Regions from separate parts of the Planococcus sp. BI3 genome, predicted to be linked through region 1. Evidence: riboswitches for the same ligand, from Rfam matches in the RefSeq annotation. Region 1 holds a riboswitch; each other region holds the start of a gene.
The links. Region 1 has a riboswitch for thiamine pyrophosphate ahead of thiT (energy-coupled thiamine transporter ThiT). Riboswitches for the same ligand answer to the same signal wherever they lie in the genome.
Positions count from the first base shown of each region.

Region 1 (10,464 bases):
GTGAAGGAGATGCCGTGGAAGCATGGAGAAACCATATCGCTTTGTTGGAACAGCGCGCTTCCCAGTTGAATGATAAGCGATATGTGAAACTGCAATATAGCGCTCCCGGTACAGAACTGACAATCGAACTTCCCGACAAGCATATCTGGATGTCCGGCGCGTCAAAAACGCCTCAAGGCAATCCATTCATCGCCAATATGCCGACAGAGGAAGTTTACACAGTACCCTTAAAACATGGAGTGGACGGCACGGTCCGCAATACAAAGCCGCTGGTTTATCAGGGCAACGTCATTGACGGCTTTACGCTGACTTTTGAAAAAGGGAAAATTGTTTCGGCCAAAGCGGAAAAAGGGCAAGAACTTCTAAATGAAATGATCAATACGGATGAAGGCGCGGCTTATTTGGGGGAAGTGGCACTGGTGCCGCATCATTCTCCAATTTCCGATTCGAATATCCTATTCTACAATACCTTGTTTGATGAAAATGCTTCAAATCATTTAGCAATCGGCGATTCTTATCCTACCTGCTACGAAGGGGCACGTGATCTGGAGCGCAATCAATTGGCAGCGATAGGACTGAATACTTCGATTGTCCATGAAGATTTTATGATCGGCAGTGAAAATATGGACATTGACGGCATCGCAGCAGATGGTTCAAAAGAGCCTATCTTCCGAAATGGAAACTGGGCATTCTAAGAGGTGATGGAGATGAAGAAGTATTGGATTTCGGCAATGGCGGGATTTCTACTGTTCAGCGGATCGGCTTCTGCACAGGCAGAGCTCCAAATTCCTGCAGCATATGTGGCCATCGGTGATTCCTTGGCAGCAGGGCAGACGCCTGAACGCCAAATAGATGCAGGCTATGCGGATTTGATTGCTCAAGAGCTGTCGCGCAACCAGCCCGTCGCGTTCTATTCGAAAAACCTGGCGTTTCCGGGCTTTACAACGGCTGATGTTTTAGACAGCATCCAAACCGATGAAGCGAAGGAAGTTCTGGCATCCGCCAATCTTATTACCGTATCGGCAGGTGCGAATGACTTGCTGCGTCTGGTGCAGAATGATGCAGCGCAGGGATCTTTGACGTTCCAGCAAGTTCAGGCAGATTTTGCGCTCAACGAAGCAAGAAAGAATATGGATCTGGTTTTGGCCGAGCTTACAGAGCAATCTCCGGACGCAACGGTTTATGTAATGGGTTATTATTTTGCCTATCCGCATGTCCGTGACAGCCAAAAAACGGGGACCGCTAAACAGCTTGATAGACTCAATGCCATTCTTAGGCAGTCTGCAGATAAAGCAGGAGCCGTGTTTGTCTCGGTAGACAAGCCATTTGGTGGAAATGCAGTGGATAAGGTTCCGAATCCATCCGATGTCCACCCGAATGCCGCTGGCTACCAGGCGATGGCGAATGCGTTCTTCGATGAATACCAGGAAGCCTGGACGGTTGAGGATCTGGAATTGCCGGCTCCGAATCCATTGTCTTTCGAACAGATCATGGAAGCGCAGGATCAAGAGGAGCAGGAAGATCAAGAGGAGAGCGACTCTGAAGAAACCGCACAGCGTCCATCTGAAAGCAGTCCAACCGGTTACTTTGCATTAAGAGAAGCAATGCCTTATATCTAGAAAAGCGGAAGCGCCCGTGTAGCTCTGCCGGGCATAAGACAGACCAACGAAGTGGCGTTCTTTGCCACATAGCTGGGTTGGCTTATGACCCGAAGAGCTAGGCGCTTGCAACTGGACAAAGAAAAGCGGAAGCAGCCGTTAAGCCCCGACAAGCGCAAGTTCCCGTGAAATATAAGCTAATTTCTTAATCCATAAAAAAACGTTCCGGCATACAGATGCCGGAACGTTTTTATTTTAGCGTTTTTTCCCACGCGTAGTAGGTTGTTTTGTAGAAGCTGGTTGTCCAGCCTTGCCTTGTTTTCTTTTATTCAATACTTTGCGGATGATCGGGTATGCGATGGGGCCATATTTTATCGCAGATTTCAATAGTCTTCCAATTGCCATTTAAATCTCTCCATTCATGAGGGTAGTTATTGTTGCTTTCCCGATTTTTGCAGAATGCAAACCTGTTTAAGCAGATTGTGCATGAGCTAAAAGGATATCCTTGTATGCATGGACACTTGAAATCGTTACATATTCAGCGTTGCCATGCCAGTCATCGCCGCTCGGGCCGAATTCTATGGCTCCTTCACCGCCGGTCACTGCTGCATAATAGCGCGTATCTGCCGCGCCATGTTGGCCGAATAAAACAGGTTCCTGATCAGTGGTATCTAGAATCGCCTTTTGGAGGCTTTGGATATACGGATTTTCTTTTGTTGTTGTCAGGGCCGGAGTGGATCCTGATGCTTTATAGTCCATATCGACATTCAACTTATCAGCCAATTCCACTAGTTGGCGGACGATTTCATCTTTATCCTGTCCCGGCATAAAGCGGATATCGTAGGACATTTCGCAAATTTCAGGAACAACGTTATAGCGGTCTCCTGCTTTAATGATGGGCAGGTTGACAGAAGGCTGCTCGTAATATTCCGTTGATTCTTTCCGGAAAGGCAGATCTGCGATAGCCATATGGAACTTCATCGCGGATTCGATGGCGTTGATGCCTTCCCAAGGCCGGCTGCCGTGGGCAGGTTTGCCCTTGAACGTCATATCCATCCGCAGGATGCCTTTGGATTGCAGTCCGACTTTTAATCCGGTAGGTTCGCCGCAAATGACGAAGTCGCCATGGAAGCCTTGTTCAACCAGCCACTTGGATGTATTGCGCCCACCAATTTCTTCATCGGTAACGATATGCAGCTGCACGGTTCGTTCTAAGCTGGAGCTGTCCAACTCGATAAAGGCCTGCATCATCGCCGCAACACCGGCTTTCATGTCAGCAGCGCCGCGGCCATAGATCCGGTCCTGTTCCTCGACTGGCACAAATTGTTCCTTGTGGCCTGGAACGACGTCGACATGTCCATTCCAAATAATCGTCTCTGTGCCTTGCCCTTTAGCTGCGGTCAGCATCAGATAGCCTTTATTGTCATGGACAGTGACGGTTTCGCCTTTTTCCTTTAACCAATCGGCACAAAAAAGAAGAGCTTCATTGGCTCCTTCCTTGGTATCACTTTGGATTTTAATCATTTCTTTTAACAACTCAATCATATTTTCGGCTAGCCCAGAATCTCGGCTGCCTCCACCACCTTTCAACTAACTTTATTATTCACTTCTTTACCCTTTCTGGCTATCTTAAAACAGCCTTGCATAAAAGAGAAGCCTTGTGTACAATACAGGTGATTGATAAATATCTGTATACACCACAAGGGGAGCTTTTGCTGAGAGTGAACATCTGTTCTTACCCTTTGAACCTGTAAGTTAATACTTGCGCAGGGATGTGGATGGAAACCGGCCTTTACAACGGCGCCAGGCTCTGTCCTGGCGTCGTTTTTTATATGGTTTTATTCACGGCCCTTCTGGTGATGTGCATAACACATTGAAGGAGGAAGTCATGAGAAATAAAAAAGTATTGTTAATGATGGAAATTGCTATTTTCGCAGCTCTTGGATTTGTATTGGACTTTATCTCGTTCCGCATGCCTCAAGGCGGTTCAGTCAGCCTGGTGATGATTCCGATTGTCTTGATCGCTTTTAGAAGAGGCGTCGGTGCCGGAGTGCTGACTGGAATTCTGGTCGGGCTGCTGCAGATTGTGTCCGGGTTTATCTCGGTGGCACCTTTGTCGTTCGGTTTCGTCGTCATGCAGGTCATATTGGATTATCTTCTGGCATATGGAGTCGTAGGGCTTGCGGGTATCATGCGTACAAAATACCTGCAGTATGCACATGCCAAGCTGACTGGGAAGATGCTGACAGCTATCGTAATGGGAGTGCTGATTGCTTCTGTACTGCGCTATCTCGTGCATGTCATTACAGGCATCCTGTTCTTCGGCATGTTTGCGGAAGGCAATGTGGTCATCTACTCGGCGGTCTACAATGCCACGTATATGATTCCGGTGTTCCTGCTCGCTGCCTTTGTCTGTGCTGCGCTTTTTGCGGCGGCACCGAAATTGGTGGATGCGGAAGCTTGAAATTCAGAAGGCTGTCCCTGGACAGCCTTCTTTTTTATGATCAGTTTTTCGGATTTGTTGAAACGGGTCAGGAGCCTGTGGTTTGATTTTGTGGTATAATTCTTGAATAGAAAATCTTGAAAGAAGGTTCATTGATGATAGCAACTACTGAACAAGATATTGAAATGTTAAAAAAAGCCGGCCAAATGGTGGCTGAAATTCGGGAAGCGATGAAAGCAGCTACCAAAGCTGGAGTCACTACGAAAGAAATCGACGAATTGGGCGGCAAATTGTTCGAAGAGCTGGGCGGCGTTTCCGGCCCTAAATCAGAATACGATTTTCCTGGATTCACCTGCATCAGCGTCAATGAAGAAGTGGCGCACGGCATTCCGGGCGATCGCGTAATCAAGGACGGGGATATCGTCAATATCGACGTTTCTGGCTCATACGAAGGATTTTTCTCGGATACCGGCATTTCCTTTGTGGTAGGCGAAGGGCATGCGGACAAGGAAAAAATCTGTGAAGCGGCAGCTTCGGCCTTTGACCGTGCGATGACAAAAGTCAAAGCCGGTGCGAAACTCAATCAAATCGGCAAGGCAGTCGAACGTGAAGCGAAAGACCAGGGCTTGTTTGTCATTAAAAATCTGACTGGCCATGGCATCGGCAAATCGCTGCACGAAGCTCCTCAGCACATCCTGAATTATTATGATGCATGGGAGACGACCATCCTGAAAGAAGGCATGGTGCTGGCAGTAGAGCCGTTTATCTCACAAAAGGCCGAGCACATCATAGAATCGGGAGATGGCTGGACATTCATCACGCCAGATCAGTCATTGGTGGCGCAAATCGAGCATACTGTACTTGTTACCAAAGGCGAACCGATCCTGTTGACCAAACTGAATAAATAATGATTTTTTAAAAATTTCCAAGGATCCGGATCATTTGCCGGATCCTTTTTATTATTCAGTTTGTAATCAAAGTCTGGCAATAAAAAAACTGTGGACGAGCTCGTCAGAAACGAGTTGTCCACAGTTTTACTGAACTGCCGGAGCAGTTCTTTTTTTAATCAGCAGAATACCGGTTAAAATGACGCCGCTCAGGAAAAGGGCAGCCGTTGTCACCAGCATTTCATCTGTTCCGTGCTTAACAGCAATTCCGATGAATGCCCAAATGAAGACCAAAGCAAAGGGGATGTCCGCATGATGGAAGCGGATGTGCAAAGCAAGTGCAGTCGCGACTGTCAGCATGATCACCGTCCATAGCTGGTCACTGAGTCCCCAGCCGCTCCAATTATAATAAGTCAGGACAAAACTGATGTTGGCGATGGTTGCGACACTGATCCAACCCATGTTAACTGAAATCGGCAGCCGTTCAGTAATCTTTCTATCTGAATTGCTGTATTGCAGATAAAGGGCGATCAATGCCACCAGGTAGCCGAGCATTGCAACGATTGACCAGGCAAAGAATTCATAATGCCACAAAAGAAGCCAAGTGATATTGAAAAGGCAGCTTAAAATGAAAAATAAGGCAATCTTGGATGAGGGAGTTTCTCCCTTTCTTAACCGCACCCAGAAAGCGATGATCCAAACAGCCAATAAAAGATAGATGATGGACCAAATTGAAAATACATAACCGGCTGGCGTAAACAGGACCAGAAGCCGATTGGATATTTCGCCTGTGGTTTGGCCATTCAGCGGCAAGGTGTTTGCTAAAGTATTCATGACAATCACAGCAATGAAAGCAATTGTCATAAGCAAAATACGAATCATACGAAATCCCTCCTTCTTTTCAGTATAACGGTAGCCGTTTCAATCAACAATTATCCGTTTCCAAAAAATCTCCAAAAAATGGCGATAAGGTGAAGTGTTATACAAGGAAGTGGAATATTGTTCCGGTTCAAGAAAGAAAAATGATATACTAATAAGTGTTTTTAGAAAATTAAGTTTACCAGGGGGCAATATCATGACGGTTAAATTTTCGGAAATTTGGGATTTGGAGACACTATTTCCAGGAGGCAGCGAATCACAGGAGCTGCGCCTGCATATGGACGAGGCAGTAACGAAGCTTTCTCAATTTGAAGAGCTGGTCCATAAATTTAAAGTACCGGCTGCAAAAGAAGATGCCCTAAAAGTGGCTGGCTTGCTTGAACAGATGAGCCATATAATGCGGCATCTGAGCCAATCAGGTGCATTTATCGGCTGTCTGATGGCCCAGAACACCCAGGATAAAAAAGCAGGCATTTTGGAAAGCGAAGCTTCCTCACTATCTGCCCGTTTCCAAAACTCTTTTCAGAAAATCCAGCAGGACCTGTCGAAGACTGAAGAAGGTGTATGGGCAGAGCTGCTGAACGAAGAGCCGTTGCGTGAATTCACATTTGTGTTGAATGAATGGCGTGAAGAAGCGAAGATGCTGCTTTCTGAAAAAGAGGAAAACCTGATCACTGCGTTAAGCATCGATGGTTATCATAGCTGGAGCCAATTGTACGATATGCTGGTCGGAGAAATCAGCGTGACGGTCACTGTAGACGGCGAGTCAAAAGTGCTGTCGGTTGGGCAAGCGAATAACTTGAGCTCCCATAAAGATGCAATGGTCCGTAAGGAATCCTATGAAAAATTGGAAGAGGCATGGACAGATAAAGAAGAGTTTTTTGCAAAAACCTTGAACTCTATAGCTGGATTCCGTCTGGAAACCTATAAAAAGCGCGGATGGGACAATCCATTGCAGGAACCGTTGCATATCAACCGCATGAAACAGGAAACATTGGACGCCATGTGGGGGGCTATCAGCAAAAATAAGCAGCCATTCGTCGATTATTTGGATCAAAAAGGAAAACTGCTCGGCAAAGACGGACTGGATTGGTATGACGTGGATGCGCCGGTAACGGAAAGCACCCAGCAGTTTAGCTACCAGCAAGGAGCGGAATTCATTCTCCAGCAATTCGGGAAATTCGGTCCGGAATTGGAGCAGTTTGCCCAGCAGGCATTCGAAAAAGGCTGGATCGAAGCAGAAGACCGTCCGAATAAACGGCCAGGTGGATTTTGTACCGGTTTGCCGTTGAGCGAGGAGTCGCGTATTTTCATGACTTACAGCGGATCGATGTCCAATGTGGCGACTTTGGCACACGAACTCGGGCATGCGTTCCATACCTATGCGCTGCGTCCAGTCCATTCGTTGAACCGGTCATACGCGATGAATGTGGCAGAAACCGCATCTACCTTCGCTGAAATGATTGTGGCGGATGCAGCGGTGAAAAATGCGCAGTCCAAAGAAGAGAAAATCGCTTTGTTGGAAGATAAAGTCCAACGCAGTGTGGCGTTCTTTATGAATATCCATTCGCGTTTCCTTTTTGAAACCCGTTTCTATGAAGAGCGTAAAAACGGTGTCGTTCCGGCAAGCCGATTAAACGAATTGATGGAACAGGCGCAAATAGAAGGATTCGCAGGCGGATTGGCTTCGACGCATCCGCATTTCTGGGCATCCAAGCTGCATTTTTATATCACCTATGTGCCATTTTACAATTTCCCGTATACCTTCGGTTATTTGTTCTCTTTGAGCGTGTATGCAAAAGCGTTGGAGGAAGGAACAGGCTTTGAAGAAAAATATATGGCTTTGCTTCGGGATACAGCAGTGATGTCAGCAGAAGACTTGGCAATGAAGCATTTGGGCGAAGATATTACACAACAGGCGTTCTGGGAAAAAGGAATCGCTTTATGTGTCCAGGATGCCAAGGAATTTATTTCGCTGACATCTGCTGAGGTATGATATGAACTTGCTTTTCGAGGGACAGACCTGTTACCTGCGCAGCTTGGCGATTGAAGATGCAGAAGAAATGATGCAATTGCTGCTGCGAAACCGGGATTATTGGTCTGTGTACGAACCACGGCACCGGGACAGTTATTTTTCAGCAGCCGTTCAGCGTGAAAAAATTCGGGAGTCGATTTACCAGGCGAGGGAAAACCGGGAATACAGCGTGGGGATCTTTGAACATGACACCAATAAGCTGATAGGCCATATTTCCGTCTACAGTGTGAAACGGATGCCATTTTTAAGCGCTTTGGTCGGTTACTCGATCGATGAGGTCTATGTCGGCAAGGGCATTGCTACGGAAGCGGTAAGGCTGATGATCACATTCGGGTTTGAACAGCTCCGGCTCCACCGGATCGAAGCTTATGTCTCTCCGGAGAATGTCGGATCCATCCGGGTATTGGAGAAGACCGGATTTCGCCAGGAAGGTTTGCTGAAAGAGTTTCTTTACATCAATGGCGAATGGAAAGACCATTATTACTATGCCATGATTGAAGACGAGTTTTGAAAGGGCAAGGCCACCTATAAAAAATGGTGGAAAGAAATGCAACGCTGGTTTGAAACGTGAATAAAAGCAGAGGAAGGTGCGTAAATATGAATACAGACAAACTGTTCTCTTATCATAAATGGGCGACACTGGCCTGCTTAGAACATGTTCAAACCTTTGGCGAAGAGCTTTACCAAAGGGAAGGGGCAAATTCATTTGCTTCAATCAAGGAAACAATTGCTCATGTCATCGGAGTGGAAAAGTTGTGGCTGCTTCGAATGAATGGCGTAGCAAAGCCTGCGTTTGAACATTTCGATGTGGCGACAACAGAAAAGGCAATTGAAGCTTTTATGCTGTTGCATGCTGAAATGGAATTATACTTCGCTTCTTTGTCCCCACAACAATGGCAGGAGACACTCGATTACCAAAATATGCGGGGCGATGGTTTTTCAACGTCTCGTGAAGAGATGCTGTTCACCTTTGTCAATCACGGCAGCTACCATAGAGGGCAAATTACGTCTTTCCTCCGTCAATTCGGCAAAGAGGGGATACCGCTCGATTATATCTATTTCCAAAAACAAAACCGCTGAGAATTTCTCAGCGGTTTTCGTTTCCATTGATGACAACATCAAGCTTTCCTGTGGTTGGGTCGATGACCAGGCCATGGACAGGAACAGTAGGGTCCAGCAACGGATGGTGGCGGACCATATTGACACTGTGCGCAACACTTTCTTCCACATTATCAAAGCCGCGGAGCCAGCCTTCCAGATCAACTCCGGAATACTCCATCATCTCGATGGTCTTCTCGTCCACACCGCGTTTTTTCATCTTCTCAAGCATCTCATGAGGTTTAATGGAAGACATCCCACAGTCATGGTGTCCGATAATATAAATTTCGTCTGCATTCAACTCATAGACAGCGACAAGCAAACTCCGCATGATGCCGCCGAATGGGTGGTTGATGACAGCCCCTGCGCTCTTGACGATTTTGATATCGCCATTTTTAAAATTCATCGCTTTTGGCAGCATTTCAAAAAGACGTGTATCCATACATGTCAGAATGACAACTTTTTTGTCAGGAAATTTGGTGGTGATAAATTCCTCGTAACGCTTTTCCTTCACAAAATCTTCGTTATACTCCAAAATTTCATCTAATAAAGCCATTTATGCTTCCCCCTCATCAACTGATACCATTTAAGTTTAATCTAAATTTCTGAAAAATACGAATTGAAACAAATGAAGTACAGAAAATTAGTAATAAAGTCATTCCGTGTCCTTGCTAAGATAATAAGCGCTTGCCTTTTATAGAACAAGGAGTAGGGAAAGCGACATAGATTCTTTCGTGAATTTTGGGGATTTAAAAAACTGAAGACAGCCCCGATTGTTTCGAGTTATCTTCAGTTCTTCTGTTTGGGGCTTGTGGTTTTCGGTGTTGTCCAGCTGCAGTGCCCAGCTCTTCGGGATGTAAGCCGATCTGGCTGTGCGGCTGAAAACATGCCGCTTCGCCAGCTCATCTTACACCTGTCAGAGCTGAACGGGCACTTCCGCTTTTCGGTGTTGTCCAGCTGCAGCAGCCAGCCCCTCGAGTCGCTTCAGCCTGACCAGCAATGGCAACGAACGCCATTACCGGTCAGGCTTCCAGCGCTTGTCGGGGCTAAACGGCTGCTTCCGCTTTTCGGTTCACCTCGACATTTTCTCTAACTGTTTGATCATGCCGAGAGACAAGCCAGTGCCAATGGCGACAGACTCGAGCGGCTGAGGTGCGATATGGACAGGGACCGAAATTTCTTTTGACAGCCATTCCTGCATGCCTTTCAGCAAGGCGCCGCCTCCTGAGATGACGACACCCTGGTCGACCATGTCTCCGGACAATTCAGCCGGGCAATTTTCCAAAGTCGCGCGGATGCATTCCAAAATCGCGGATAAGGATTCTTTTAGCGCTTCCTGTGTCTCAAGGGAACTCAACGAGATGGTTTTCGGCAAGCCGGTCATGATGTCGCGGCCGCGGATTTCCATGTTCTCGACTTCGTGGGGAACAGGGGCATAGCCGATTTCCTTTTTGATGTTTTCTGCGGTGCGCTCGCCAATCAGAACATTATACTGTTTGCGGACGTAATGAATGATATCTTCGT
Region 1 covers NZ_CM155266.1:1,546,676-1,557,139, reverse strand. The annotation lists gene AC1MEO_RS07970 (aminopeptidase) at 1-695, shown strand, start outside; gene AC1MEO_RS07965 (SGNH/GDSL hydrolase family protein) at 708-1,619, shown strand; gene AC1MEO_RS07960 (hypothetical protein) at 1,854-2,003, opposite strand; gene AC1MEO_RS07955 (M20 family metallopeptidase) at 2,070-3,143, opposite strand; TPP riboswitch at 3,291-3,388, shown strand; gene thiT (energy-coupled thiamine transporter ThiT) at 3,487-4,062, shown strand; gene map (type I methionyl aminopeptidase) at 4,197-4,949, shown strand; gene AC1MEO_RS07940 (TspO/MBR family protein) at 5,076-5,810, opposite strand; gene AC1MEO_RS07935 (M3 family oligoendopeptidase) at 6,004-7,803, shown strand; gene AC1MEO_RS07930 (GNAT family N-acetyltransferase) at 7,805-8,353, shown strand; gene AC1MEO_RS07925 (DinB family protein) at 8,440-8,922, shown strand; gene AC1MEO_RS07920 (beta-class carbonic anhydrase) at 8,930-9,496, opposite strand; gene mreBH (rod-share determining protein MreBH) at 10,013-10,464, opposite strand, start outside.

Region 2 (10,464 bases), 1.5 Mb from region 1:
CCATCGCGTATAAAGCGTTGCTGGCAAATCAGAAAACTTCTGAATTCATCAATCGCGAAATTTTTGGCGTCCCTTACCATGGAATGGCTGTGCCATTTCAACACGAAGGTGAACTGCAGGGTTGTGTCATGGCTATCTATCCAGCGTTTACTGAAGGGAAGTCAGTGGTTACTGTGAAAAGCCCCGATGGCTGGAAACCGATTCCGTTCACCGAAGTTAAGTATTTGGAAGTCAAGGACCGCAAAACCCATGTCCATGCGGAAGGCTATTCGGGAACCAATAAAAACTCCCTTCAGGAATTCGAATTTCTATTGCCGCGTGAATCGTTCATCCGCTGCCATCGCTCATTCATCGTCAACGTCCATCATATAGAAGAAATTTACCCGGACACACACTCCACATTTGTCCTGGCGATGAATAACGGAGAACGGATCCCCGTCAGCCAGTCCTATTCCAGCTACTTCAGAAAACTTTTGGGGTTCTAAGAAAAGTGAAAGTGCCTGTTCAGCTCTGACAGGGGTAAGACGATCTGGCGAAGCGGCGTGTTTTCAGCCGCACAGCCAGATTCTGAATAATGAAAAAGAAAAAACGCCAGTCCAACTCGTGCCAGAGGCGTACGGGTGCTTTTTTTAGTTATTGAAAATATGCTGCTTTAACCATCTTTTTCTCTTCTTGGCATGAAAAAACTCTTTTCCGCTCTGCAAAAATCAATTCTGAAACAGAATAAGTTACAATTATCTAATAATTAAAAGATGATAGATGATGAAAATCTATACCCTTTTTGCGTAAAATGCGATTTAGAACTGAGCGACCGCTCATGAAAACGCTTTATTGAAGAACGTAGCTAGTAAAACTAAACTTGGAAGAGAGTGATATTAATGGAAAAAAAACTTGAACGCATCAAAGCAAAACAATTACAGGATCGTGTGGTTACGCCAGAAGAGGCGGCTTCATGGATAGAAGACGGAATGACTCTGGGCCTTAGTGGGTTTACGCGCGCTGGAGACGTGAAAGCGGTTCCTTTAGCATTAGTCAAGCGTTCGGAAAATGAAAGCTTTAAAGTCAACGTTTTCACAGGAGCTTCATTAGGTTCAGACATCGATCGGTTGTTTGCGGAAGCAGGGATCATCAACAAACGTTTGCCGTTCCAGGCAGAACCGGCAATGCGCAAGAAAATCAATGATGGTGAAATGCTGTTCGTGGATCATCACTTATCGCATACAGCAGAATGGATTCGTACAGGAGTCACAGAAACCATTGATTTTGCAATTTTAGAAGCCTTGTCTATTACAGAGGACGGCATGATCATTCCGACAACTTCTGTCGGGAATAATGCTGTGTTTGCGAAGCACGCGAAGAACATCATTATAGAAATCAATTTGGCGCAGCCTGAATTATTTGAAGGCCTGCATGACATCTATGATACTGGAAAACAAGGCGAGCGTTCACCGATTCCATTGACAGCCGTCGATCAGCGTATCGGCACTGTTGGAATTCCAATCGATATGGAGAAAGTCCGAGGCATTGTCTTCACTGAACAATTGGATTCTCCTTCAACTATCCTGCCACCGGATGCAGATACACAAATCATGGCCGACCACCTGTTGGAATTTTTGCGTTCTGAAATCCGTGACGGCCGATTGACAGAGAAATTAGCTCCTTTGCAATCAGGAATCGGATCTGTAGCGAATGCTGTTTTGCACGGCATGATCGATTCTGAATTCAAAGATTTACAAGTATACTCGGAAGTTCTGCAGGACGCAGTCTTTGATTTGATGGATGCTGGAAAAGTAAGCTTCGCATCTTGCTGCTCAATTACATTATCTGAACCGAAAATGAAACAAGTCTTTGGAGAATTCGAAAACTACCGCAACAAAATCATTATGCGCCCACAGGAAATCTCCAATCATCCTGAAATTATCCGTCGACTCGGATTGATTTCAATCAATACGGCTTTGGAATTCGATATGTATGGAAACGTCAACTCAACGCATGTTTCCGGTACGAAAATGATGAACGGCATCGGCGGTTCAGGCGATTTCGCACGAAATGCACGTCTGGCGATTTTTGTAACAAAATCAATTGCCAAAAACGGAAACATTTCAAGCGTCGTACCGTTTGCATCCCACGTGGATCACACGGAACACGATGTGGATGTGGTCGTAACAGAGCAGGGCTATGCAGATCTTCGCGGACTGGCTCCACGTGAACGCGTAGAAGTTATCCTGAAAAACTGTGTGCACCCAACATACCGCGCTCAACTTCGTGAATATTACGATGAGGCCTTAACACGCGGCGGCCATACACCGCACGTATTGGAAAAAGCCTTGTCATGGCACGTAGACTTAGCTAAAAACGGTACTATGCTTCAGAAAAAAGAGCAATTGATCTAAAGAAAAGCGCAAGCGCCCGTGTAGCTCTGCCGGGCTTAAGACGATCTGGCGAAGCGGCATGTTTTCAGCCGCATAGCCAGAGTGGCTTAAGACCCAAGGAGCTGGGCGCTGGAGTCTGGACAATAGAAAAGCGCAAGCGCACGTGTAGCACGAAAAGTAGAAGTGCCTGTTCAGCTCTGACAGGTGTAAGATGAGCTGGCGAAGCGGCATGTTTTCAGCCGTACAGCCAGATCGGCTTACATCCCGAAGAGCTAGGCACTGAACTAGACAGCTGGGTTGGCTTATGACCCAAGGAGCTGGCTGCTGGAGTCTGGACAATAGAAAAGCGCAAGCAGCCGACTAGAGGAACGTAAGCTAAAAGCGCGACTTCCTGTCGCAACGCTTACATGATCCGCATCCTGCGGACCTTCGACAAGCGCTGGAAGCCTTGCCGGTAATGGCGTTCTGTGCCATTGCTGGTAAGGCTGAAGCGACTCGAGAGGCTGGCTGCTGGAGTCTGGACAATAAGAAAAGCGCAAGCGCCCTATATTTTATAAAAACCCAGGTAGCCTAAGACAGGCTGCCTGGGTTTTCAATTACCAGTTGCCGTAGATTTCAGCGGTGCTGCGTGTGTACAATTCAACGATGTGACCGAAAGGATCTTCGGTATAAACCAGGTAATGGGGTTTGCCTTTATTGACATTCCAAATTTTGCTGCGCTGTTTGCCGCCATGCTGAACGACTTTTTCGATGGTTCCGACAAGATCATCGACAACCAGACAAATGTGAAAGAAACCGGCATGGGGAAAATGGTGTTCAGTGTAATATGTAGGATCCTGAAATTCGAAAAGCTCGATACCGACGCCGCCTGAGGACATCAGGTGGACATTGCGCATCTTTTTCAGTTTGCTTCCCTGCAAATCCAGTGTCATGGCATCTGAATCTTCTTCTTCAACATTAAAGTGGAATGGACCTGCCAATATATAGAAATTAAATACATTTCTGTACCAATCGATGGCTCGATCCAAGTCAGGAACAGCAAGTCCCACATGTGTAATCGTACTCATAAAACCCACTCCTTTTTATCTTTCTGTACCCATTGGAAGAGCAAAATAAGCAAGATATTTAATCAGATTTTTCTGTCTAAACAAAAATAGTTGTTGTCAAGCGTTATTTTTAGTATTATAATAAGCAATTGTGAAATTTGAAATGAGGGTACTAAAATGAAAAATTCCATCTATGGATTAACGATAGATCAGTTAAAAGAATGGTTTTTAGAAAACGGCCAGAAAAAATACCGTGCTGAACAGGTATGGGACTGGTTGTACATTAAACGCGTCACCGAATTCGAGGAGATGAACAATCTTTCGAAGGATTGCATCCAGTTGCTCGAAGATAACTTCGCAATCCGTACTTTGAAAGAGACAGTTAAGCAGGAATCGGCAGACGGCACGATCAAATTCCTATTCGAAATGCAGGATGGCAACTTGATCGAAACGGTATTGATGCGCTTTAAATACGGAAATTCCGTCTGTGTAACGACACAGGTCGGCTGCAACATCGGCTGTAGTTTCTGTGCCAGCGGACTTTTGAAAAAGAGCCGTGATTTAAACGCGGGCGAAATCGTTGAACAGATCATGCAAGTACAGGCGCATTTTGACACACAGGAAAAAGAAGAGCGTGTCAGCCATATTGTTGTAATGGGTATCGGTGAACCATTCGATAACTATGCAAACTTGATGGGCTTCCTGAACATCGTCAACTCGCAAAAAGGCTTGGCTATTGGAGCTCGCCACATTACAGTATCAACTAGCGGCATCGTACCGAAAATCTATGATTACGCAGATGAAGGCCTGCAAGTGAACCTGGCCATTTCAATCCATGCGCCAACCAATGAATTGCGTACACGCATCATGAAAATCAATAAAGTTTATCCGATCGAAAAACTGATGGCGTCGATTGATTACTATTTGGAGAAATCCAACCGCCGCATCACATTTGAATATATTTTATTGCGCGACGTCAACGACCACGTGGAAGAAGCGAATCAATTGGCGAAATTGCTGGAAGACAAGCGCCATCTGTCCTACGTCAACTTGATTCCTTACAACTCAGTTGATGAGCACGATCAGTATCAGCAAAGCACGCCGGAAGCCATCACGGCTTTCTACGATGCGTTGAAGAAAAAAGGCATCAACTGTGGCGTACGCCACGAGCAGGGCGCCGACATCGATGCCGCCTGTGGACAATTGCGAAGCAAGCAAATCAAAAAAGAGAAAAAAGAGAAAAAAGTAATAACTGTCTAATGCCATAGAGAAAAGCGTTTCTGATTAATTTCAGGAACGCTTTTTTTCTTTATTCAGTTCTTGGGACTGGATTTGTAATTCGCAGATAATTCACTATAATTAAGATTAAAAATGATAAAAAGGAGAATGCAGAATGGCAGAGATTAAAATTGAAGAACTTGTGAGCGCACTCTCGTGACTTTAGTCGTGAGTTAGCGAATGCTCTTTTTTGATTTTTTGCTCTGCATACGTTCCACTACATGTAGAGGTGAACGAGATGACAAAAGCTACTAAAGGTAGGGGTTATGTCTACTCTTTACATTATCACATCGTATGGTGTGTTAAATACCGGAATGCCGTCTTAATCGGCGACGTCGAACGCGACACCAAAGAGGTTCTTCGGGAGATTGCGGATGAACAAAAAATTGAAATTCTCTCACTCGAAACAGATAAAGACCCTGTTCATATGCTTATCAGTTGTACGCCACAACAGACGAACAAATCAACTGGAAATGAGGGGAAACCGCATGCTGAAAGCCTATAGCTATCGGCTGTATCCAACGGCGTCGCAACAAACGTATTTTGCGAAAACGTTCGGCAGCGTGCGGTTTCTCTACAACCAGATGCTGGCTGACCGGAAAGACCATTACGAAAAATACAAGCACGACCCGCAACTGTTGCGGTCAATTAAGCCACGTATGTACACATCGTTCAAACAGGACTTCCCGTGGCTGAAAGAAATCGACAATCTGGCGCTGGCCAATGCGAAACTCAATTTAGACGCGGCGTACCAGAAGTTCTTCAAACAAGGCGCGAACTTCCCGGTGTATAAATCCAAACATCGGTCAAAAGCCAGTTACAAAACAAACAATCAAAAAGGGTCGATTCGAATCGAAGGCAAACGCATCAAATTGCCCAAAATCGGATTCGTCAAATTCACGCAGCACCGGAAGTTTACGGGCACCATCAAGTCCTGTACGGTGCGCATGAAACCCAGCGGTCATTATTATATTTCCGTGCTTGTCGAGCAAGACGACCTGTTGTGGATTCCGGCTCCGCATAAAATCGGCATCGATTTAGGGCTAACCGACTTCGCGATCACCACAAACGATGCGGGGATTTCAGAAAAAATAGCCAATCCCAGATATCTGCAAAAAGCGGAAAAGAAATTAAAACGCGCCCAGCAACGGTTGTCGCGCAAACAACACGGCAGCAAAAACCGGGACAAGGCGCGAGTGGTCGTTGCAAAAAAACACGAAAAGATTGCCAATCAGCGCAAAGACTTTTTGCATAAGTTGTCTCACCGGATCGTTCACGAAAACCAAGTGATCGCCATCGAGACGCTTTCCAGCAAAAACCTGATGCGGAATCGCCGGTTGGCCAAAGCCATTGCGGGTGTCAGTTGGTCTGAATTCACGCGCCAGCTCGCATACAAGGCGTTGTGGCTGGGGCGTACGCTGATTAAAGCCGACAGATGGTACCCATCCAGCCAAATCTGTTCGGCCTGTGGGGATAGAGGTTCCAGGAAACCCCTGGCGATTCGTTCGTGGACATGTACACTTTGTGGAACACACCATGACCGGGACATCAATGCCAGTCAGAATTTATTGGCACTGGCGTTATAAGATTCAAGTAGGAGGCGGGAACCGTCTTTTGAGCCTACCGTAATCATTCCCGCTGCATGCGCTGGACGTTACAACAGACGCACGCAAGGAAGATGTTTGTAGGAAGCTCGCGGCTTTAGTCGTGAGTAGTTCACAAGCTGGGAAAAAGGTATGACAATGGCGCTCTTGCCGTATCGGATTTTAATCTGCACATTCTAAATGAAGAATTCATCGTCTTTGTCGGTCCATCAGGGTGTGGAAAGTCAACCACTCTCCGGATGATTGCGGGCTTGGAGGAAATAACGGAAGGTGAATTTTATATAGATGGCAAGCTGATGAATGGGGTCGAGCCGAAAGATCGCGATATTGCGATGGTTTTTCAGAATTATGCCTTGTATCCAGATTTGACGGTATTTGAAAAGTAGAGGCTATGAAGGCAAAGCGGTGACCTTGGGGATCCGTCCGGAGCATATCCATGTCAACAACGAAGATTTGTCAGGCATGCCGGCGAGTGAATTCGAAGCGGTCATATCGGTTGCTGAATTGACAGGAGCCGAAACGATCCTTCATGCGGTTTATGCAGAGCAGGAATTTATTGCGCGTGTCGATGCTGCCACGACGATTGAACCCGGCCATACAGCAACGCTGGCATTCGATATGGCCCATGCCCATTTCTTTGATGAGGAAACGGGAAATCGCATAAAGACTATTGAATTATCAGAAAGTATGATATAGTGATTTCGAAAACACAAATAAAAAACACCACTAGGGGGGCCGGATATCGGCTGAGACGAGCATAAGCTCAGACCCTTTGAACCTGATCTGGATCATACCAGCGGAGGGAAGTGGCGACCGTCTGCTATTTCTTCTATCGACTGCATACGCCGCTTCCCTTTGCCGGGAAGCGGCGTTTTTTGTTTGCCAAAAAAGCGTCCGAAAAGCCGGGCGCCCACAAAGGAGATAGTGAAATGACATTTTGTAAAGAAGTAAGAAAAGAATGCGACAGCCTGTGGCAGGCGAGTTTTGATCATCCGTTTGTGAAAGGAATTGAAGAGGGAACTTTGCCGATTGATAGATTTCGCTTTTACGTAATGCAGGACGCCTATTATTTATCGCATTTTGCAAAAATGCAGGCTATTGGCGCATCGAAAGCCACAGATCTGGAAACCACCCAGCGTTTTGCCTTCCATTCTGCACATACCTGCAGTGCTGAGCTGGCGTTGCATGAATCGTTCATGGAAATTCTTGAAGTCACAGAAGAAGAATGGGCAGAGTTTGAACCTTCGCCGACTGCTTATGCGTATGTATCGCATATGTACCGTTCGTCAGAAGGTGATTTGGCGGATGTGCTGGCGTCCATCCTGCCCTGCTATTGGCTTTATTATGAAATCGGAGAACGCTTGAAAAATGCCAAGCCGGATCATCCCATCTACAACCGGTGGATCGCAACTTATGGTTCCGAGGAGTTCGGCGCACTCGTCAACGAACAGATTTCCCGCATGGACCAATTGGCGGAAGGGCTGTCCGAAATACGCCGGCAGGAATTGAAAAACCGTTTCCGCAAGAGCAGCTATTATGAATGGAATTTCTGGGACCAGGCATGGAAAAAAGAGTCGTGGTCCGTAGATTCCATCGGCAAGGTGGGTGTTTAATATGTTTGAGCAGATAAGAAATGAAAATCCGATTGTCCACTGCATCACCAACCATGTGGTCTCCAATTTTCAAGCCAACGGCCTGCTGGCAATCGGAGCATCCCCAATAATGGGAGAGGCGCCTGAAGAAGCGGCAGAGCTTGCTGCATTGTCGCAGGCATTGTCATTGAACATCGGGACTTTGCAGGCAGAATCCTTGAAAAGCATGCTGATTGCCGGAAAGGCGGCCAATCATTTGGGGATACCCGTTGTACTGGATCCTGTTGGAGCAGGGGCCAGCAGTTTCCGGAAAGAGGCAGTTCGCGAAATTTTGGACACAGTTGACGTCAGCGTCCTTCGGTGCAATGCAGGAGAGCTTGCAGCTGTAGCTGGGGAACAGTGGGAGTCAAAGGGCGTTGATGCGGGAGAAGGACTCCTGGACATCAAAACGCTTGCCGTTTCCACTGCCAAAGAATTGGGGTTGATAGTGGCAGTCACCGGAAAGTCGGATATTGCCACTGACGGGAAAACGGTGACGGCAATCCCTTTTGGTGATCCAATCATGGCTTCAATTACAGGAATGGGCTGTTTATTGAGCAGTGTTGTGGCTGCCTGTCTTGCGGTCCGGCCGGAAGATCCTTTAGAGGCTGTCAGCAACGCACTGCGCTTTTATGCAATCGCCGGTGAAAAAGCTGGAAAAACGGCTGTTCTTCCAGGTGATTTTCAACTAGCTTTCATTAATCAACTCGCCAGTCTGACGGACAACGAAGTAAAAGAACATATCTATTTACAGGAGGGAATGCTATGAGCAAGATTCCACAAACCTTGACGATTGCCGGATCAGATTCAGGGGGAGGCGCCGGTATCCAGGCAGATTTGAAAACATTTCAGGAACTGGGTGTCTATGGCACATCCGTCATTACAGCGGTAACTGCACAAAATACGACAGGAGTCTCTGCCATCTATCCAATGACACCCGATGCCGTTCAAGCGCAATTGGCGGCAGTAGGCAGTGATTTTGAAATTAATGCTTTGAAAACGGGAATGCTGTTCAATCCGGAGATTATTAAAGAAACTGCTGGAGCGATTCAACAATTCAACTGGAAGAATGTGGTCGTGGATCCAGTGATGATTGCCAAGGGCGGTGCAAACTTATTGCAGCAGGAGGCAGTGGAAGCATTAAAAACTCATCTGCTGCCTTTAGCTTTGCTGATTACGCCGAACATTCCAGAAGCGGAAGCACTGACAAGCATCACAATCACTGATGCTGCCAGCCGCCGCCGGGCCGCTGAAAAGATTTTATTGCTGGGGGCACAGGCTGTCGTCATTAAAGGCGGACATGGAAGCGATCCGGAATATGCAGAAGATTATCTGCTGCAGATGAACGGAGAATCGGTGCTGTACCGCTCAGCCCGGATTGCGACAGGCCAGACACATGGCACAGGCTGTACATTTGCAGCGGCAGTGACCGCACAGCTGGCGAAAGGGCAGGAGCTGCAGGACGCCATCCATACGGCAAAGCAATTCATCCAGGCCGCACTTAGTGAACCATTGAATATCGGATCGGGGCATGGGCCGACCAATCATGCAGCGTATAAAGCGGGACGGTCAGGCAGCAGGGAGGTGGCGAACATTGAAGTTTTTCGATAAGCCGGCAATCTATTTCATAATGGGTTCACAAAATTCGGGAGCCAAGCACCCTGTTGCTGTATTGAAGGCGGCATTGGATGGAGGCATCACCCATTTCCAATTGCGTGAAAAGGGCGATGAAGCTTTGACGGGATCACCATTACTCGAATTCGCTTTACAGTGCCAGCAATTGTGCCGTGACTATAACGTTCCTTTCATCATCAACGATCGGGTCGAACTGGCATGCCAAATCGGAGCGGACGGGGTACACGTCGGCCAGGACGATTTGGCTGCTGGGCAGGCACGCAAAATGATAGGGAATGAAAAAATTCTGGGTGTTTCCGTCCATTCCTTGGCGGAAGCGGAAACAGCTGTAAGGGACGGGGCAGATTATATAGGCATGGGACCGGTCTTTGGGACGAATTCAAAAGCCGATGCCAAGGAGCCTGCTGGCGTTAAAGAGATCCTGATAGTCAAAAATGAAATGCCTGACCTGCCGATTGTGGCCATTGGCGGCATTAACCCGGGAAATGCGGGGGTGGTATGGAAATCCGGGGTTTCAGGAATTGCCGTTATATCCACGATAACCGAAGCGGAAGATATTGCAGCCCGGATTACAGCTCTAAAAGCCTTCGATAAAGAAGGTGCCAGGAAATGAAAACAAAAAAACTGATCGTTATGGCAATGTTCGTCGCAATTGGAGTGGCGGGGTCCGCCTTTGTTTATTTTCCTGCGGGAATTGCCCGCGCATATCCGATCCAGCATGCCATCAATGTTATTGCCGCTGTTCTTTTTGGGCCCGGTCCCGCCGTCTTGATCGCCTTTCTGACCGGGATCGTCAGAGTATTGACGGGGACCGGGTCTCTGCTGGCTTTTCCTGGAGGAATGATTGGGGCATTACTGGCAGGGCTGATGTATGCAAGGTTCGGAAAAATCTGGCTGG
Region 2 covers NZ_CM155266.1:3,062,501-3,072,964, forward strand. The annotation lists gene AC1MEO_RS15345 (LytTR family DNA-binding domain-containing protein) at 1-485, shown strand, start outside; gene AC1MEO_RS15350 (acetyl-CoA hydrolase/transferase family protein) at 879-2,393, shown strand; gene AC1MEO_RS15355 (VOC family protein) at 2,969-3,439, opposite strand; gene rlmN (dual-specificity RNA methyltransferase RlmN) at 3,596-4,678, shown strand; gene tnpA (IS200/IS605 family transposase) at 4,935-5,201, shown strand; gene tnpB (IS200/IS605 family element RNA-guided endonuclease TnpB) at 5,185-6,282, shown strand; partial or broken gene AC1MEO_RS15375 (ATP-binding cassette domain-containing protein) at 6,420-6,680, shown strand; gene AC1MEO_RS15380 (TOBE domain-containing protein) at 6,706-6,996, shown strand; TPP riboswitch at 7,019-7,122, shown strand; gene tenA (thiaminase II) at 7,230-7,913, shown strand; gene thiM (hydroxyethylthiazole kinase) at 7,915-8,700, shown strand; gene thiD (bifunctional hydroxymethylpyrimidine kinase/phosphomethylpyrimidine kinase) at 8,697-9,542, shown strand; gene thiE (thiamine phosphate synthase) at 9,526-10,179, shown strand; gene thiW (energy coupling factor transporter S component ThiW) at 10,176-10,464, shown strand, end outside.
Region 2: linked by a shared signal. The riboswitch ahead of tenA (thiaminase II) and the one ahead of thiT (energy-coupled thiamine transporter ThiT) in region 1 are both predicted to bind thiamine pyrophosphate.

Region 3 (10,464 bases), 1.0 Mb from region 1:
ACAGTTAAAAGCGGTGGCGAGTGCCAAAATCGGCACGGCGCACCTTGCGACGATGTTCATGCTTGCCGGGCATTATACGGTTTACGCCTACTTCACGCCATTTCTTGAAACCAACTTGCAGCTGAGCTCGTTCTGGGTCAGCGTCTGTTACCTGGTCTTCGGAATCGCAGCAGTCAGCGGCGGCGCAATTGGCGGCACGATGTCCGATTCGATCGGCTCGAAAAGGAGCATCCTCATCGTCATTTCCGCGTTTGCAGCTGTCTTATTCCTGCTTCCACTGACGACGTTTTCGCTGGTCATTTTCCTGCCGGTGATGGTCATCTGGGCGGCACTGAGCTGGAGCCTCGCTCCGCCTCAGCAAAGCTATTTGATTGAAACTGATCCGGCCACTTCAGATATCCAGCAAAGCTTCAATAACTCCGCGTTGCAGATCGGCATCGCTTTAGGCTCTGCCATCGGCGGCATCACCTTGACCCAAACCGGATCGGTCTCCAGCACCGCGTGGGTTGGCGCTGTCATCGTGCTGATTGCTCTTGCCTGCGCCGTCTTTTCATTGACCCGCCCGGCAATTGACCGGAATGCCGAAGGGGCTGATAACCCAAAACTCAATGCCAGCTATGAACAACATTAACCGAGCCAACCAAAATCCCCGATGAAATCAATCGATTTCATCGGGGATTTTATGCTGCTGTCCTTATTTATTTCTGTTCGGAAAAATAAAGTCCAACGGTGATCTTCGTTTTTTGTGCAAAATCCCTTTGTCCTTTGCCTCTTTCAACCACTCGGGAAATTCATTCAGCATTTGATTGTATAGCTCTTCATCCGTAATTTGAGCGACATCGGGAACATGGAAAAAATTCGCGTTGTCCACGAAGCGGCCTTCCATCGTATCCAGCTTTTTCAGTACGTCGAAATTCGAATCGCCGATGCCGATAAATTGCCAAAAAATCGGCTGGGTAGACGATTCCACGATGAATTTCTTGATGCCCGGCTTGCAGCCGCCATCGTTGATGAACACCAGAAAGACCGGCACGTCACTGGGCTCTTCTTTGGTGTATTTCCGGATAACGTCTTCCATCACTTTCGGTTCATCATTCCGCCCGAATTTATGGACATGGTCATTGGACAGGATGTTCTTTTCCACATACCCCATAAAAATCTCTTCGGTCGCTGCAGGCAATCGGGAAAACTCATTGTCGTAGACCCACACATCCAAAGCGCCATCATCGTCAAACTGGCTCGCTACCGCCAGCACACGCTCCACAACTTCCTGCACCACTCCGTCACGATACAGCTTGCGCATCGATCCTGTAATATCCAGTACGATCCCGACTTTGGCTACAACCCCAGTCAAGTTCTTCTTCTCTAATACGATACTTGCGGTTTTCTTCTTCAGGGAAATCGTACTCATTCAAGACACTCCTCTATTCATTCTGTTTTTAGTATAACGGACATTTGCGTACATAAAAAGAAAATATTGGAAATTATTAAGTGCAGTTATGTAAACTTTTTTAAACAATGCAATGAAGGATTTTTCTGCCTACTTATTGTTTCATCACTTTCCAGTTAGTTTATTTTTATACAGCATGTGTTGAGAATGCATAATGACAATTTTTTTGGCCAAGAAAAGAGCGATGCCATTTTATTAGCATCGCCCTTCCTAATCTATTGCCAGCCCTTGATTTTTCTGCGCTTTTTATTGCATGTCTTCAGTAATAACGACTTACCAAACTATCAGGAAAAAACCATAAATCACATGAATTCTCAAATGATTCTTGTATCCCTATAAGGATGCTATACACCGATTGCTATTCCGGTTTTGCTCTCAGCCTTGAAACATTTTCTCGATGGCTTTGAAGCTGTCATAACATTCTTTCCGGCAGCGTCCCTCCAATAAACCTAAAAGTGCTTCTCGTCCAATTGAAAACTGGCGCTCTATAGTTTCCAAAGAGTCCTCTTTGTTGTGGTAAAGATACAGCATCGTATAGACATCCTCATCACTGAAGTTAGTCAAGTATTCGCTGGATGGCATCGGGATTTCCCCTTTTTCAATGGCATCCCATTTTTTCTTCAATTGCTTATACATTTTGTACCCGGTGATATATTCCTCGTAGTCGCACAACTCCCAACTGAATGTATCTTTTGCTTCTGCAGATTGATAATTTTCCATGAGCTATTCCTCCTCCTTGTATAGTCAGTTTAGAAATGTGGCTTTGCTTCTTTTTTGATGGCTGCCGACATTTCCATCCGGTTCTTCCCCCGGCAGCTTTTGTTCAGAAATTCTCCCAGCTTTGTTCCAACTCCTGCCACGTAAGGAACATCTCCCGATTGGCCTTCAGATAATAAGGAATAATGCCATAAAGTTCATTCGGACAACGTTTGGACAGTTGCAGTAAATGCCGAAAAACTTGTTCGGACACCTCGTATTTCTCCAAGCAATTTGGCAAGGCCTTCACTTTTTCAGTTGCCTGTTCCATCCCTATATCCTCGAGTTCGACCCAACATGTTTCAACTTGAGTCTGTTTCTCTCTGCCTGTGAAAGAAATGGCTACACGCGTCAACCTGGCGAATAGCGTAATCGCGGTCACTCCATTTTCCATGTATACATCCTTGGATTTGAGAAAGAAATAAGTGACTGACTTCTGAGTACTCAATTGTTCTCGCGCCATTTTCTTGATTCTCCTTTTCCCATTTCCATGTGGTTCTTTATGAAAATAAAACCAGCTCCGAACAGGGCAATATTTGTGAATTAACCGAACCACAACCCCTTTTCTCATGGGAGTCCGCTTTGACTGCCTTTTCATCAGAATAAGATTGTTTTACACCTTTATTTAATTACGGAGTAATTCCCCAAATACAGCGCCACCTTCAATTTCTTCTGGTTTTTTAATGATTTGGCCTTTTTTATACATGGAGTAAGCTGTTTTTTTCGACAGAGTTTTTTGTTCTCATTGTCCAGAAAGCCGATGGAAAAAGTTTTCCCATCGGCAGTTTGAACAAATTCCAGAAGCTTAAAATCCACTTCTTCTGATAACATTTCAATTACCTCCCATTTCATGTTCTTCTTCCAGTCGCTGGCTCAGGAGTCTTCTTGCAGTTTCATATCAACACTTTTTTCAGCATATTCTTCAAATACAAGCATCTGCACACTTTCTTGCATGCCAATAGTGCGTAACTGCAAGTCATCGGACAAACCAAGGTTTTTTTGTAATGGACGGAACTTGCTATTCAAGAACCAGAAGCGCCTCATAAAGACATCCTACAAAATGTTCAGTGGGTTCCAAGCAATTCAAGTTGCAGACAGCACAAACCATCTGCCATCGTCATCACTTGCTGCAAGCAGTATGTTGGAAATAAGAAGGCCTGTTGTTTGAGCGCTGACGTGATAAGAGAAATTTCTTCAGTCAGCAGGAAAACTTCAACCATGTTAACAGCAGACCTGCCTTCCAGAATTCCGTAAAAGGACACTTCTATATTCAGTGAATAGTAAAAGCAGGATTTGCTGGTCTCCCGTTTAGCTGCTCGTTTCTTTCTGAAACCCTAAATTCCCGAACTCCATTCAACTTCTGTGTTCATTACCTGGCTTATTTCTACTGTTGCCTGTGCCAATGGATCTTTTCCTACCACTTAACCCAACCCTTCCGCGTTTAGTTTACAGAATTGATAATCGGCGCAGCTTTCTAAAGTGCCCAACATTTGTTCTGCTAAGCAGAATGGCCTCTCGATAAAGTTTTTTAACGAGTACCGGGTTAGTTGATAAAATAGTCCGGGTTTCTGGACCTTTATCTTTCAGATAAAATGCGGGCAAATATCCGAATAATGAAGATGCACATCACCATTACTTTTAACCTATACTTTCCATGTATTTTGTACTTCGATATTTCTCACGCTTGAAGGTTTTTTGAAAAATGATGAACTTTGGATAAAAAAAGTCAACCTCATGGGCAAGTTCTTCTGCTAATTGATTTTGCATAAATAGATCGGGCAGTTTTCACAATTTGTTTCTGACTTTAGATGCTCGGGATTGTGAAGAAGGAGTTTCTTTTACTCGAGGTCAATAAACCACGCTTTTTTAAATCATTCAGCATCCGGTTGGCCACTTCCTCCATCATTCCGCAAAGGTTCACTAGGCCCTGGTTGTTAGCATCCTATCAATCATAATCCCTTTTTCTGTTTGCTCCCCGCAGCTGTTAGAAAGTCTGATCACGATTGATACAGCGCTCCTTTTTGCCATGCAACAGCAAAGCTCGAAATTTCGTTTGGGTTTTCAGCTATCCGGATCCTTCAGAAAAACCGCGTAATTTATCAAAAATAAGACTAGTTTTTAACGGAGTTAAGATAGGACTATAGATTCACTTAACTGCAATAAAAAATTATTTTATATAACTTTTTATTACCTTTAGACTATACCCACTTCCAATAGATGTAAAGGTTATTTGAATGTTTTTTTTATTCAGATTTCTTTCTTTTTTTTTGATCTTATAGCATCTGACCGCAATAATGAGCATCAATGAACGGGATATCTATCTGGACAAGCAGAGTGGTAAAAATTTTGAACGGGCAAATTAGCAATTGCTAAAACGAGTTATTCGAAAAGGAGACATTCTATATATCCATTCGCTGGATTGGTTCTGCCAGAACAAAGAAGAGATTCTGCAGAGACAGAATGCCCTCACGAAAAATATTGAAATCATTGCAAAATAACACTGAAAGTCACAAATCCATTTCAAAGGGCGCTATTTGTGTAGATTTTCTCCCATCAACTCTCAAGCGCCGGCGCATCCATAGGCTAGGCGGAGCGATGAAAAAGGTGCTCTTCCTAGTTCAAGCACTGGAGCAATTGTCTTTGCCCAGCCCAAAGCGGCCGAAGCCATTCCAGCACACCAATCCAAACTGCCACTTCGCATATCTTTCCAATCTCCCTCTTTACATCCCCCACCACTTCCACTACACTAAACCCATCGGGAACAACCCGAACACAAAAACCGCATACCGTTTACTGCACTAGGGGTGCCCACTATGGCTGAGATGCAAGCGCAAGCTTCGATCCCTTAAAACTCGATCAGGATAATACCTGCGTGAGGAAGTGCGGCGCATTTCTGAAATAATTCCTTTTGGTTATTTGTAGATTATGGCTGCATCTTCGCGGATGCGGCCTTTTTTGTGCAAATTTTTAGGAGGAATGCTGATATGGAACCATTGCAATGCGGGACCAGCCCGATTGTCGGATTTCGCTTTTCGCTACATCCGATGACCGGCGATTTCATCAAAGTAATCAAAGGAGCCTTGAACGAGACGGACACGTCGAACGTTTGGATGCATACCGACGATGTCTCGACCGTCATACGCGGCAAACAGAATCATGTCTTCAATGTTGCCAAAGCACTGGCGTTGCACACTGCGAAAACCGGTGAGCATGTCGCGCTGTCCGGCACCTTCTCGATCGGCTGCCCCGGCGATTCTTCGGGCGACGTCTATCTGGAAAAAGACGATGTGCTGTTGAACACCGATGACACCAAGCAATACGTCTCTTCCCAGTTTGCCTTGTACCCGATGAACAATCCGGATTACATGGCGGCCATCTACCGGGAAGTGGACCGCGCCAAAAAATTGGGCGTCTTCAACGATTCGATGCATTACGCCAGCGGCATCCACGGCGATATCCATGAGGTCTTCACTTTTTATGAAGAAGCCTTTACCCATGCACGCTCCGCCGAACATCGGCACTTGGTCATGACGGTATCGATGAGCCTCAACAGCCCGTCCCATGGAGGTGCGTAAGGTGCTGAAATCATGGAAATTAAAAGAAGTTGTGCTGATGTCGCTGTTTGCGGTCGTCTTCGGCATCATCTATCTGCTGTTTGTCCATGCGGCGAATATTTGGGCAGCAATCATCGGCCCGCTCGCCTATGAATGGATGTTCGGCATCTGGTTCATCGTCTCGATCATCTGCATGTACATCATCCGCAAACCCGGCGCTGCCTTCCTGTCCGAGACGATGGCCGCTGCGATTGAAGTCTTGATCGGCAACGCCATGGGCCCCCGGCTGATTCTTTCCGGCGTCATCCAAGGGCTCGGCGCTGAAGCTGCGTTCGCATTGACTGGCTATAAGCATTTCAATATCCTGGTGCTGATGCTTGCCGGCATCGGTTCAGCCGTCTTCAGCTTCATTTATGGCTATTTCATCTCGGGTTATGCGGCACTGGACCCGTCATTTGTCGCGTTGATGTTCACGATACGCGTCCTCAGCGGCGCCATCATCGCTGGAATCGGCGGCAAGTATATCGGCGATGCGTTGCTTGCGACTGGTTCGCTCCGCGGCTATGCAATTGCGCGTGCGAAAAAAGGTGATGTGAATGCCTGAAGAAATCATTTCTTTAAGCGAGCTGTCGTTCCGCTTTCCGGAAGACGAAAAAAAAACGCTAACCGGCATTTCCTTTTCGGTCCGCCGGGGCGAACGGCTGGTCCTGAATGGCCCGAGCGGCTGCGGCAAAAGCACACTGCTGTACTTGCTGAACCGTCTGTATCCGGAAAACTGCGATGGCTTGGTTGGCGGGGAGATCTGGCTGTTCGGGAAACCCGCAGCTGACTATGCACCGGGGGAGATCAATCACCGCGTGGCCACCGTTTTCCAGGATCCCGATTCACAGTTCTGCATGCCGACCGTTGAAGAAGAATTGGCGTTCACGCTGGAAAACCTGCAGACCCCCTTCGCTGACATGGAGCCTCGCATCACGGCGGTTTTGGAAACGACAGGACTTACACAGCTGCGTCATACCGTTATCCAATCTTTATCCGGAGGAATGAAGCAGCGCGTCGCGACGGCGTGCGCGCTGATCATGGAGCCTGAGGTTTTATTGCTCGATGAACCCCTGTCTCACTTGGATCCCTATACCGCAAAACAATTTATCCACTGGCTGGAACTTCTGCAGCAAGGAGAAAATTTGACCATCATTGCCGTTGAACACCGTTTGGACAGCTGGGGTTCGTTTTTTGGACGTGAAATCCAATTGGGCTGCGATGGCCATGTCGTGGCAGACCAAAAATTCACACCGCGTCACCCGATTTCATTTCCCGAACGGCAGTCAGTTGTTCAACCGGAAACTGCGTTAAGGGCTGAACAACTCTCAGTGACAATCAAGGGCAAGCAACTGCTTTCCCCACTAACTTTTTCCGCCCGCCGCGGTGAAGTGGTGGCCATCGCTGGACCAAACGGCAGCGGCAAGTCGACGCTGGTGAAGTCGCTATGCGGCATCTACAAACGGACGACCGGTTCGATTAGATCCGACGGAATCGGCTATGTGCCGCAGTCTCCCGAATACCTGTTCCTGACACAAAGGGTCGAACAGGAAGTGGCGTTTTCGGGTGCTTCCAACCACGGCCAGCTCCGTGAATTGATGGACAGTCTGCGGCTTGAAGAAATAAAGGATGCGCATCCTTTCGCCATCAGCCACGGCCAAAAACGGCGCGTGGCGATCGCGGCCATGCTCGCGGATAAACGGCCGGTGCTGTTGATGGATGAACCGACCTCAGGTCAGGATACGGCCGCGCTGCTCGAGCTTTTCGGTTTGATTGAAGAGCGTTCCAAAGAAGGCACGACGTTCCTGATCGTCACGCATGACATGGAATTTGCGGCGAGCCTTGCGGATTCGGTGCTGCTGGTCAAGGATGGCCGGATGACCGGAAAATTCCCGGCAAAAGAAGTCTGGAGCAACAGCGAGTTGCTGGCTGAGCACCATTTGCTGCCACCAAAAGGAGTGACTCGCCTTGCGGAATCTTTTGCATGATATGAACCCGTCCGTCAAGTTTGTCCTGGTCACCCTGTCGATGCTGGCCATTGCGTTCTTTTTCAACCCGTGGACGCCGTTGCTGTTCTGGATTGGCATCATCCTGCTGCAGCTGACGATGAGCCGTATAAACTGGAAACTGTGGCTGTTGTTCATGCTGCCGTTTTCCATCGGCGCTTTTGGCTATTTATGGACCACGGTTGTTTTTGGCGCAGACACTGGCGGAACCGTCATCCTTTCATTTGCCGGAATCGATGTGACCGACGAACAATGGGCGCGCGCATTGTCTCTCGCTTTCCGAGTCATGGCGTTTTCCACTCTGTCCCTGCTGTTCGCTTTCACCACTGATCCCGTGAAATTCATCATGAGCCTTATGCAACAGCTCAAGCTGTCACCAAAACTGGCATACGGCGCCATGGTCGGCTACCAGTTCCTGCCCGTCATGAAAGATGAGTTCACCCAGATCCAGCAGGCGCAGCGGCTGCGCGGTGCAGATAGTGAAAAACACAGCTGGCAGCGGTTATTGGGCATGCGCCGCGTGTTGATTCCGATGCTGGCAGGCGCTGTCCGGAAAGCGGAACGTTCGGCATTCGCCATGGAAGCGCGCGGCTTTACCGGAGAACCGAGAAGCGCTTATTACCGGCCGGTCCGGGTTGGCCGCACGGATTTGCTGATGTCCGGTGTTTTTCTTGTCCTCCTCCTCGCCAGTTGCATTGGCGGCAGCTGGCTAAGCTGAAATTTGGGATAGATAAACTGCACATTATAAAAAAAAGGGGAATTCTCTTTAAGAGAGTTCCCCTTTCTGCTGGTATTTTGTTAGTTGCTCTTTTTTATTTTCTGGACACTTTTTCTTGTTGCATGTTTTGAATTTTTTCATATAACCTTATGTAGTATTTTACATGTACAACGGGGTACACCATTTGTTTCTATCCCTCTTATCGATTATAATGAAAGCAGTTACATTAATTAAATTAACGGGGAGGAATTGCTGTGAATGGATTTCAGTTGCTCGACGAACAAGACAACCGGATCTACTTTGTTTTCACACCTCGTCATCCACATTCGTTTCTATTGTTTGAACAACATCTGGAAACCGTACTGGCTCATTTTGAATCCAGTGTCCCCTCCGGCCAGCCGAATAGTTGGATCTTAAAAAAAATCGCAATCATCTGTGAAGATAAAATCAGTTATTTCCCCGACAACGAATTATTGATTGAACCCGATTCATTTATGGACACCACAATTCAAGAAGGTTACATAATATTATTATTTATTAAAAACTCCCCTTCCGCTCCCTTTGAACTTCAGCCTATCCAAACCATTGAGAATCATCGGAACTTCGAAGATGCCCAAAAGGCAGCAACCGAGCAAATGGCCAGCCTGAAAACTGCATCTCCCAACATCGAAATTAAAGCCCTCGGCGCCAAAATGATCTACGACATCCCGTTACAGTGACCCCTTCCATTAGATGCCTATACAATTTCAACTGAGTATAAAAAACCCCCTATTGCCGATACTTGTCCTTAATAGGCAAGCTTTGGCAATAGGGGGTTTTATGTACTTTACTTTAGTTAGACAACTAGAGACTGGGCATCAGAATCTGACTGCTCCACTCGGTCCTAATCGATATCCTGCCGCTTGCTCTTGTTGATCCAGTAAACCAAAAAAGCGACGCATAATACGATGATGACTGTTTTCCAATCGACTTGTCCTGCTTCTTCGTCCAAGCCTGCCTTCACCACTTCTCGTTTCGTTTGGGCTGACGACATTCCAGCAAGCTTTGTTTCGGTCTTTGCGGATTGAATTGCCGGCAAATGCGTTTTTTGTAGGTAGGCATCCGGCACAGCCTCGAGCAGAATAGCCATTGGCACATCACCATCCAAATGATTGCGATCCCCCTGTTTTTCACTCAGCACATGAGCCTGAACCCCACTGGAAAGAAACAGGCTCAAGCACAGCAACAACATTGCTTTCTTCATCTGCCTCCGCTCCTATTATCCGTAATCTGGAACTCCTGGTTCTCCAGCTGCATTGCCCCATTAGCAGGAATTCGGAAAAAATAATAGAGGCTTCCTGGTGGCATTTGCTGTTCCACAGATGCTGAGCAGAGCACCTGCGAACGCTAATTGCACCTGAGCCTCTTCTAAACTTTTGCCAAATGATAATTTCACGTCCAGATGGAATGTCTGAAAACTATTCCAATTAAAGGACGAAAGCGATCATGCCAGCATTCTTGGCGCTCCTCCTCAACCAGTCCATTCCACAAATACAGGGTCACGGCCTGTTGTTGCAGGTTAACCAGCTGGCTATTGCTATTGCAGCAACCAAACACAAGCTTCGTTATTTTCCGACAGCTTGTGCTCTTGTCTAATTTCTAATTTGTGTTCTCATATACCTTATCATAAGTGAGAATGATTATCAATATCATTAATGAAATAGAAAAAAGTTTTCTAAATTTTCTTTCGCACCTTTTTATGCGGGACTGTCGAAAAGCCTTTCCACGAACTTTGGCTGCCCATCTATTCATCTAATCCATTCCAGTTCCGAACTCGTCTTCAACCATAAAAAAAGAGAGCTGGATTTCAGCTCTCTAATGTTCCATAGGTAATTTCATCTTCATCTCTTGCATTGACACCGTTTTTCACATGGACAACCGTCCGCAGGATTAATTTAGCTT
Region 3 covers NZ_CM155266.1:502,612-513,075, reverse strand. The annotation lists gene AC1MEO_RS02670 (MFS transporter) at 1-631, shown strand, start outside; gene AC1MEO_RS02665 (vWA domain-containing protein) at 695-1,411, opposite strand; gene AC1MEO_RS02660 (hypothetical protein) at 1,826-2,170, opposite strand; gene AC1MEO_RS02655 (hypothetical protein) at 2,274-2,600, opposite strand; gene AC1MEO_RS02650 (hypothetical protein) at 2,828-3,037, opposite strand; gene AC1MEO_RS02645 (hypothetical protein) at 3,080-3,232, opposite strand; partial or broken gene AC1MEO_RS02640 (recombinase family protein) at 4,507-4,689, shown strand; TPP riboswitch at 4,997-5,102, shown strand; gene AC1MEO_RS02635 (YkoF family thiamine/hydroxymethylpyrimidine-binding protein) at 5,191-5,781, shown strand; gene AC1MEO_RS02630 (ECF transporter S component) at 5,783-6,364, shown strand; gene AC1MEO_RS02625 (ABC transporter ATP-binding protein) at 6,357-7,787, shown strand; gene AC1MEO_RS02620 (energy-coupling factor transporter transmembrane component T family protein) at 7,768-8,523, shown strand; gene AC1MEO_RS02615 (hypothetical protein) at 8,778-9,242, shown strand; gene AC1MEO_RS02610 (hypothetical protein) at 9,407-9,766, opposite strand; gene AC1MEO_RS02605 (sporulation protein) at 10,370-10,464, opposite strand, start outside.
Region 3: linked by a shared signal. The riboswitch ahead of AC1MEO_RS02635 (YkoF family thiamine/hydroxymethylpyrimidine-binding protein) and the one ahead of thiT (energy-coupled thiamine transporter ThiT) in region 1 are both predicted to bind thiamine pyrophosphate.